4 regions of the Rhizobium sp. TAL182 genome follow, and region 2 is predicted to be linked to each of the others. Evidence: predicted binding sites of a transcription regulator. Region 2 holds the regulator's gene; each other region holds the start of a gene.
The links. Region 2 encodes PhoB, which activates phosphate uptake and scavenging genes when phosphate is short. Its sites were predicted from a motif close to TGTCATNNANCTGTCAT; they were not measured.
Positions count from the first base shown of each region.

Region 1: the regulator PhoB is predicted to act here: its motif matches at 963-979, upstream of Tal182_RS00950 (DUF1045 domain-containing protein).
Region 3: the regulator PhoB is predicted to act here: its motif matches at 972-988, upstream of phnF (phosphonate metabolism transcriptional regulator PhnF).
Region 4: the regulator PhoB is predicted to act here: its motif matches at 1,273-1,289, upstream of Tal182_RS22085 (alkaline phosphatase).

Region 1 covers NZ_CP021024.1:193,667-195,862, reverse strand. Annotated here, with positions in the region: gene phnE (phosphonate ABC transporter, permease protein PhnE) at 1-929, shown strand, start outside; gene Tal182_RS00950 (DUF1045 domain-containing protein) at 1,071-1,766, shown strand; gene Tal182_RS00945 (alpha-D-ribose 1-methylphosphonate 5-triphosphate diphosphatase) at 1,780-2,196, shown strand, end outside.
Region 2 covers NZ_CP021024.1:553,899-556,094, forward strand. Annotated here, with positions in the region: gene pstB (phosphate ABC transporter ATP-binding protein PstB) at 1-140, shown strand, start outside; gene phoU (phosphate signaling complex protein PhoU) at 185-898, shown strand; gene phoB (phosphate regulon transcriptional regulator PhoB) at 1,033-1,716, shown strand; gene Tal182_RS02785 (GcrA family cell cycle regulator) at 2,075-2,196, opposite strand, start outside.
Region 3 covers NZ_CP021024.1:203,426-205,621, reverse strand. Annotated here, with positions in the region: gene Tal182_RS01015 (2,3-bisphosphoglycerate-dependent phosphoglycerate mutase) at 1-150, shown strand, start outside; gene phnF (phosphonate metabolism transcriptional regulator PhnF) at 211-948, opposite strand; gene phnG (phosphonate C-P lyase system protein PhnG) at 1,059-1,535, shown strand; gene phnH (phosphonate C-P lyase system protein PhnH) at 1,535-2,143, shown strand; gene Tal182_RS00995 (carbon-phosphorus lyase complex subunit PhnI) at 2,148-2,196, shown strand, end outside.
Region 4 covers NZ_CP021024.1:4,453,237-4,455,432, reverse strand. Annotated here, with positions in the region: gene Tal182_RS22090 (aspartate-semialdehyde dehydrogenase) at 1-936, opposite strand, end outside; partial or broken gene Tal182_RS32530 (hypothetical protein) at 1,047-1,226, opposite strand; gene Tal182_RS22085 (alkaline phosphatase) at 1,347-2,196, shown strand, end outside.

The sequences.
Region 1 (2,196 bases), 360 kb from region 2:
GCGTCCCCGTCGACGTTTCGAGCGGCGCGCCTGAGGTGGTCGGGCCGGTGCCGAGCTGGATGACGGTCTATGACGACAACGTGCTCGCGGAGCTCGGCTTTGCCGGCGACGTCAGCATTTCCGTCGATCGCGTCAAGGTTCGCAAACGCTTCCTCGGCTGGGCGAATTTCCTCTTCGACACGCAATCCTCCTTCTTCGACAAGCCGGTCGGCGAAATCATCGGCCTCATCGTCTCCGGCCCGCGCATCAAGCCCGACCAGACCAATCTGTCGCTCGCCTTCGATGACATCTGGAACAACAGCGAATGGCAGCATGGCGACGTCTGGACCAAGCTGTTCCAGACGATCGTCATGGCCTTTCTCGGAACACTGCTCGGCGCGCTCGCCGCCTTCCCGCTCGCCTTCCTGGCGGCGCGCAACATCACACCGAACCGCCTTCTGAATCAGATCCTCAAGCGCTTCTTCGATTTCCTGCGCTCGGTCGACATGCTGATCTGGGCGCTGTTCCTGACGCGTGCCTTCGGCCCCGGGCCGCTTGCCGGCAGCGGCGCGATCTTCCTCACCGAGACCGGCACGCTCGGCAAGCTCTATTCCGAGGGACTCGAGAACATCGACAACAAGCCGCGGGAAGGCATCAAATCGACCGGCGCCCAGACGGTGCTCGTCCATCGTTACGGCATCATGCCGCAGATCGTTCCCATCTTCGTCAGCCAGACGCTCTACCAGTGGGAATCGAATGTGCGCGGCGCCACGATCATCGGCGCCGTCGGCGCGGGCGGCATCGGCCTCAAGCTCTGGGAGGCGATGCGCACCAACGCCAACTGGGAAAACGTCGCCTATATGGTCATTCTGATCCTGATCGTCGTCTTCCTGTTCGACGCCGCTTCGAACGCGCTGCGCCACCGGTTGATGGGCACGAAGACGCACTGATCGATCGATGAGGGGCGGTGGCGGCGCTGCCGCCATCATCATTCTGTCACGGAAATCTTTTAGCCGGGAGCCTGCTTGCGGTTCGCCGCCAAATCACTGCACATTGCCCTCCCCGTTTCGATGATCCCCAGGATAAAAGCCTTGCGCTACGCCCTCTATTTCTCGCCGCCGAAGGAAGATCCCCTGACCGGCGCGGCTTCGCGCTGGCTCGGCCGCGATGCTTTCACCGGCGAAACCTATCCTGCACCCGACCATGAGACACTCGGTGCGGCAGAGCAGTTCGAGCTGACCGCCGACCCACGCCGCTACGGCTTTCACGCGACGATCAAGGCGCCGTTTTCGCTTGCCGCTTCCGTCACCGAAAAGGATCTCATGGCCTTCGCGGAGGAGTTTGCCGCCCGGACCCCCGCCTTCGAGATTCCTCAACTCGTGCTCGGGCAGCTCGGCCGTTTTTTTGCCCTTGTTCCGGCTTCTCTTCATCAACCTCTTCAGGATTTCGCCGCGAAGGTGGTAAAATCCTTCGAGCCGTTCCGCGCGACGCTTTCCGAGGCCGATATCGCGCGCCGCAATCCGGAGAGGCTCAGCGACAGCCAGCGCGCCAATCTGCAACGCTGGGGTTATCCTTACGTCATGGAGGATTTCGGTTTCCACATGACGCTGAGCGGCCAGGTGCCCGAGACACGTGCCGAGACGATGAAAACGGTCCTGGCGGAGCGTTTTTCCGGTTTCACCGGCCGGCCGCTTTCGATTTCCGGCCTCGCCGTCTTCATCGAGGAGAGGCGCGGCGCCCCGTTCAAAGTTCATTCCTGGCTGCCGCTTTCCGGCGCCAAAAGCTGAAAGACCTGACGATATGAGCAAAGAGACCGTCTTTTCCAACGCCCGCATCGTTCTGGAGGACGACATCCTTTCAGGATCGATCCTCATCCGCGACGGCAAGATCGCCGACGTCTCCGAAGGCAATTCGGTAGCCGGCGAAGATTTCGAGGGCGATTACGTCATTCCCGGCCTTGTCGAACTGCATACCGACCATCTCGAAGGCCATTACCAGCCGCGCCCGGGCATCCGCTGGCACAAGACCGCTGCCGTCCAGGCGCATGACGCCCAGATCGTCACATCGGGCATCACGACGGTCTTCGACTGCCTGCGCATGGGCGCGGACGAGGACGGCGGTTTCGAACATGGCGAGATGCGCGAGATGGCCGACGCCATTCAATCAGCGGAGAAGGAAGGCCGGCTGCGCGCCGAGCACCTCATCCATCTTCGCTGC
Region 2 (2,196 bases):
TGCAGCAGGCCGCGCGCGTGTCGCAGCGCACCGCCATGTTCCACCTCGGCAACCTCGTCGAGGAGAACGACACCGACAAGATGTTCACCAACCCCGACGATCCGCGCACCCAGGACTACATCATGGGTCGCTTCGGCTGATTGCGGTCATCCGAAGCCTTCCCGTTATTCGAGGACAAAGCCCCATGGCATCGACACATATTTATTCTGCCTATGATGATGATCTGAAGTTCCTCTCCAGGCGGATTTCCGAAATGGGCGGCCTGGCCGAGCAGATGGTCGCCGAATCCGTCCGGGCGCTGGTCAACGGTGATACCGCGCTGGCGCAGAAGGTGATTTCCGACGACGTGATCCTCGATCACACCGAGCGCGAAATCGGCGACAAGGCGATCGTCACCATCGCCCGCCGCCAGCCGATGGCCGCCGACCTGCGCGAAATCATGGGTTCGATCCGCATCGCCGCCGATCTCGAACGCGTCGGCGACCTCGGCAAGAATACCGCCAAGCGCGTCATCGCCGTGCAGAGCACCGGCGTTCCGCGCAAGCTCGCTCGTGGTCTCGAGCACCTGTCCGAGCTGGCGCTCGTCCAGCTCAAGGAAGTGCTCGACGTCTATACGACGCGCGCCGCCGACAAGGCGACCGCCATTCGCGAACGCGACAACGAGATCGACGCGATGTACACCTCGCTGTTCCGCGAACTCCTGACCTACATGATGGAAGATCCGCGCAACATCACGAGCTGCACGCATCTGCTCTTCTGCGCCAAGAACATCGAGCGCATCGGCGACCACGCCACCAATATTGCCGAAACGATCTACTACATGGCGACCGGCGCCCAGCCGGAAGGCGACCGTCCGAAGGACGACAGCGCCAATACCGTCGGTGCCGCCACGGAATAACCGTGCCGAACCAGCCATTGCGTGCGCGCCCGTCCGGGCGCGCAAAGAGGTCGCAGCCAATTTCTGATTTTGCGCGGGATCCCTTGCTTAAATCACTCCCGGTTTAAGGATCGTGCGCGAGGAGACGGACACGCATGATCCCGAGAGTTGCAGTTGTTGAAGACGAAGAGGCCCTCAGCGTGCTTCTCCGCTATAATCTCGAAGCGGAAGGTTTCGAGGTCGATACCATCCTGCGCGGCGACGAGGCCGAAATCAGGCTTCAGGAGCGCACGCCCGATCTCCTCATCCTCGACTGGATGCTGCCTGGCGTCTCCGGCATCGAACTCTGCCGGCGCCTGCGCATGCGGCCGGAAACCGAGCGGCTGCCGATCATCATGCTGACGGCGCGCGGCGAGGAGAGCGAGCGGGTGCGCGGACTGTCCACCGGCGCCGACGATTACGTCGTCAAGCCTTTCTCGACCCCCGAACTCGTCGCCCGCGTCAAGGCGATGCTGCGTCGCGCCCGTCCCGAGGTGCTGTCCTCGGTGTTGAAATGCGGCGATATCGAACTCGACCGCGAAACCCATCGCGTTCATCGCAAGAGCCGCGAAGTCCGCCTCGGCCCGACCGAATTCCGCCTGCTGGAATTCCTGATGTCGTCGCCGGGCCGCGTCTTCTCGCGCTCGCAGCTGCTCGACGGCGTCTGGGGCCACGACATCTATGTCGATGAACGCACCGTCGACGTCCATGTCGGCCGCCTGCGCAAGGCGCTGAATTTCTCCAACATGCAGGACGTCATCCGCACCGTCCGCGGCGCCGGCTATTCGATGGAAGCCTGAGGCTGAGGGAGTGTGTGGTCGGCGTTCCCGCCGGTGCAGCCTTTCCCAGGCCCTTCATTGCACCGGCGCGGCGTATGAGCGGGCACCACCTCACCTCTGTCATCCAGGCACCACCTCTCCTCCGTCATCCCAGGGCTTGACCCTGGGATCCATGCGGCTGGCGCTGCGGGAGGAGCGATGGCATTCAAATGCAGGGAAATTATCGAAGCCGAGTGCCTGGTCGTGGATCCCAGGGTCAAGCCCTGGGATGACGGAATGCGTGGTCGGCTTTGCTGCCAAACACAAAGGTCGCTTCCCCACTCTAATCACAAAAAACGGGCTGCTCGGCCCGTTTCTCACTCTCGACGATGTCGCCCGCTCAGCTGACGCGCGCTGCCGCCCGGCGGCGTTCGTTGATCGGCTGGTAGGCAAGCTTCTGATGGTAGCTGCAATAGGGCGAATTGTCAGGGGATTCGCAGCCGCAGAAGTGGAAATCGTCCT
Region 3 (2,196 bases), 350 kb from region 2:
CGCTCGCTGGTCATGGTGCTCGACAAGCTGAGCAAAGAAGGCGTGCTCGCCCTCAATCTCGCGACCGGCGTTCCGATGGTCTACACGCTGAAGGCGGATTCCACCGTCGCGTCCAAGGAAGTTCTGGGCGATATGTCCGGCGCACACTAGTCTAATTCGATGAGGCGTGCCGTCGGAAGCGGTCGGCACGCCTTGCCTCAATTATTGGCCTCAGTTCTCGATCGTGAACTGCACCCGGTCGGCGGCGAAACGGCTGATCGAATATTGCACCGGCACGCCGTCGAGATCGGTGTTCATTGCCTTGGCGATCAGCAGGATCGCGCCGGGGGTGAGTTCCAGATCGGCAAGGTCGGCTGTAGCAGCATGGGCGGCCGTCACCTCGGTCGTCGCCCGGACGTAGTCCGCCAGCCCGAGCTCGGCGAAAGCCTTGGTGATCGATTCATGCTTTCGGTAGGCCTCGCCGATCCCCGCGAAGCGTTCAGCGGGAAACCAGCTCGTCGCCTTTGAAACCGGCCGCCTGTCGGCATGGCGCAATGTTTCCAGCCGGATCACCTGCTCGCCCTGTTTCAGGCCCAACCAGCGGGCAACCTCGGCACTCGCCTCCTCCTGCGCCTCATCGAGCAGAAGACCACGCGTCTCACGCGCCTGATCGCCGATGCCGGCGGTGAAGCGCGTGCGCCGGGTGATCGGGAAGTTCAAGCGCTCCTTACGCTCGATCAACGTGCCGCGACCTTGCACCGCGCGCACGATTCCCTCCTGCGCCAGCGCCGCCAGCGCACTGCGCACCGTATGCCTGTTAACGCCGAATTGCAGCGCCAGCACCGTTTCCGGCGGCACCATTCCCGTTTCGTCATAGGTTCCATTGCCGATCGACTCGCGAATTCGATCGGCGATCTGACGCCAGAGCGCCACACCTGTCTGCCTCTGCACCTGCTTCAGTCCTGCCATTCTGCCCCTGCCTTGCCCCACGATGTCACACGCTTGTCACGACACCGATTTAAGGCTAGGTATAGCTTGTATGGTTGTCTATATCAATAGACATTTCGGGGAAAGCAGCGATGATATCAGCGGACAAGAAAGACGCCGCGTCACAGACGGTCTCGGAGCGCAAACGCGCCGCCGATCTGCTGGCGCGTGCGGAACGGAGCGAACTCCAGGTAGCCTGGGATGCGTTGCCGCAGAAGCCCGTGGCTTATCCGGTGCGCGGACCGGAGACGGGACTGGTGATGGTGCGCGGCCGCATCGGCGGCGGCGGAGCTCCTTTCAATCTCGGCGAGGTGACGGTGACGCGCGCAACGGTGCGGCTCGAGACCGGCTCCATCGGCCATGCGCAGGCGCTCGGCACCGACCGGGAGAAGGCCCGCCTTGCGGCGATCTTCGATGCGCTCTGGCAGGAGGAGGCGACCAGGGATTTCGTCGAACAGGCGCTGCTTTCGCCGATTGCCGCACGCATCGCCGTCGCTGAGTGCCGCAAGGCGGACGAGACGGCGGCAACCCGCGTCGATTTCTTCACCATGGTACGGGGAGACAACTGATGGGTCTTGCGACAGAAGCCTTGACCGGCGGTTTTGCCGACCCGGTTTTCCATGCGCAGAGCGTCTTCAAGATGCTGATGGACGGCATGGCCCGTCCCGGCGCCATCCAGACAGTTGCGCCCGATATCGCTCCGCCGGCGCCGCTCGGCATTGCCGCCGGCGCGATCGCGCTCACCCTTTGCGACCACGACACATCAGTCTGGCTTACCTCGGGACTGGCGAAATCCGCCATGCCGGAGTGGCTCGGCTTCCACACCGGCGCGCCCCTGACAGCCGAAAAGGCCGATGCGCGTTTTGCCTTCATTGAGGCGGGCACTGCGCTTTGCTCCTTCGGCCTGTTCGCATCAGGCACGCAGGAATATCCCGACCGCTCGACGACTGTCGTCATCGAACTTCCCGAACTCGAAGGCGGACGCAGGCTGGCGCTGATGGGTCCGGGCATCCAGAGCGTCGTGGAGATCGCGCCGGCGGGGCTGCCGGAGACCTTCCTCAGGCTCTGGACCGAGAACCGTGCGCTCTTCCCGCGCGGCATCGACATCGTGCTGACGTCGGGCACGCGCTTCGTCTGTCTGCCGCGCACCACCAAGATCACAGCAACGGAGATCTGAGCTCATGTATGTTGCCGTCAAGGGTGGCGAGGCCGCCATCGCCAATGCCCACC
Region 4 (2,196 bases), 590 kb from region 2:
AACAACCCACATATTGAGGCCGTTTTCTACGGTGGCGTCCTCGCGAATGCGCGAGATGTAGGTCGCATCTTCGCCGGCGGATTCATAAGGCGTGATGTAGCCGCCGTTCTCGCGCTTGTCGATGACAAGGCAGCCCGGGGCATCGCGCAAGATATCGCGAGCCTGATCGGCGGTGATCTCGTTTTCGAATTCGATGTTGACCGATTCCGAATGACCGATGAAGACGGGCACACGGACCGCCGTGCAGGTCACCTTGATCTTCGGATCGAGCATCTTCTTCGTCTCGGCCAGCACCTTCCATTCTTCCTTGGTGTAGCCGTCTTCCATGAAGCTATCGATGTGCGGGATGACGTTGAAGGCGATGCGCTTGGTGAACTTCTTGTTCTCGATCGGATCGGCAACGAAGACCGCGCGCGTCTGGTTGAAGAGCTCGTCCATGCCGTCCTTGCCGGCGCCGGAGACCGACTGATAGGTGGAGACGACGACGCGCTTGATCTTGGCGAAGTCGTGCAGCGGCTTCAGCGCCACCACCAGCTGTGCGGTCGAGCAATTCGGATTGGCAATGATGTTGCGCTTGGTGAACTGCGTGACGGCGTCCGGGTTCACTTCCGGCACGATCAGCGGCACGTCGGCGTCATAGCGCCAGGCCGAGGAATTGTCGATGACGACGCAGCCCTGCTGGCCGATCTTGGGCGAGAACTTCTTGGAGACCTCGCCGCCGGCCGACATCAGGCAGATGTCGGTATCGGAGAAATCGTAATTCTCCAGATTGGAAACCTTCAGCGTCCGGTCGCCGTAGGACACTTCGGTGCCCTGCGAACGTGCCGAGGCGAGCGCCACGACCTCATCGGCGGGGAAGCCGCGTTCGGAGAGGATGTTGAGCATCTCCCGGCCAACATTTCCGGTCGCTCCCGCAACTGCTACTTTAAAACCCATTTCTCAAGCTCTCTTTCTCTTCTCTCCTCTTGTCCGGTGAGGGGAAAGGCGCGACGGACGCGTCTTCCTGTCCCCAGCCGAGCCGGGGAGAGAGCGGCAGGCCAGAGACGTCAGACGGTTTTCGTCGTCGTTTTGGCCTTGGTTTTGGAAGAAACCGGAACGGCAATATCCACCCCGGCAACCCGTGCCCGGTCATCGCGTGCGGCAATGGCGTGTTCGTCGCGAACCATGGAGATTCCTTTTCCGCTGTTGCTCTTAGAAGGTTTTCCACAGGAGTCAAGGTTTTTGCGTGAGCAGACAGCAGGTCAAAAGGGGCGGCCGCAAGCCCGGACGTTTTGTCATGCCGCTGTCATGCCCGGGAGATATCCCAGCCCGGTTGTCAATGTCTGCAACGAAAACGGGGGTTTTCCATGCGTATGCTTCTCGCCGCCTTTGCGGCCACCACCATCCTCGCGGGCGCCGCTCAGGCGACGACAGTCTATCCGCTTGATCGCGCGACGATCCTTGCCGGCTCCCCATTCGATTTCAAGGTCGAGCTCAACAAGCAGATCAAGCCGGAAGATGTGAAGGTCACGGTCAACGGTAAGGATTACAAGACTGTCCTTGGGGGCGAAGCGCAGTTCATCGAGCTGGAAAAAGGCAAGGAAGACAAGGCCCTCGGTTCCGCTCTTCTGCTCCGCGGCTTGAAGATCTCGGAACCCGGCGCCTACAAGATCGAGGTCTCCGCCGGCGACGAGACGAAATCGGTCACCTGGGACGTTTACGAAACCGCCGCTCAGCCGAAGGCCAAGAACATTATCTTCCTGCTCGGCGACGGCCTTTCCGTCGCGCATCGCACCGCCGCCCGCATCATGTCCAAGGGCATGACCGAGGGCAAAGCGAACGGCCGCCTGAATATGGACGATCTCGATCATATGGCTTTTATCGGCACGTCAGCGACGAATGCCATTGCCACGGACTCGGCCAACACCATGTCGGCCTTCATGACTGGGCACAAGACGGCCGTCAACGCGCTCGGCGTCTATGCGGACCGGACACCGGCCGCACTCGACGACCCGCGCGTCGAAACCTTTGGCGAGGCCGTTCGCCGCACGACCAAGAAGTCGATCGGCATTGTCGCGACGTCCGAGATCGAGGATGCGACGCCAGCTGCGGTCGTTTCCCATACCCGCAGCCGCAACGAAAAGGCCGACATCGTCGGCATGCTGCTCGAGGTGAAGCCGGAAGTCATCCTTGGCGGCGGCTCGGCCTATTTCCTCG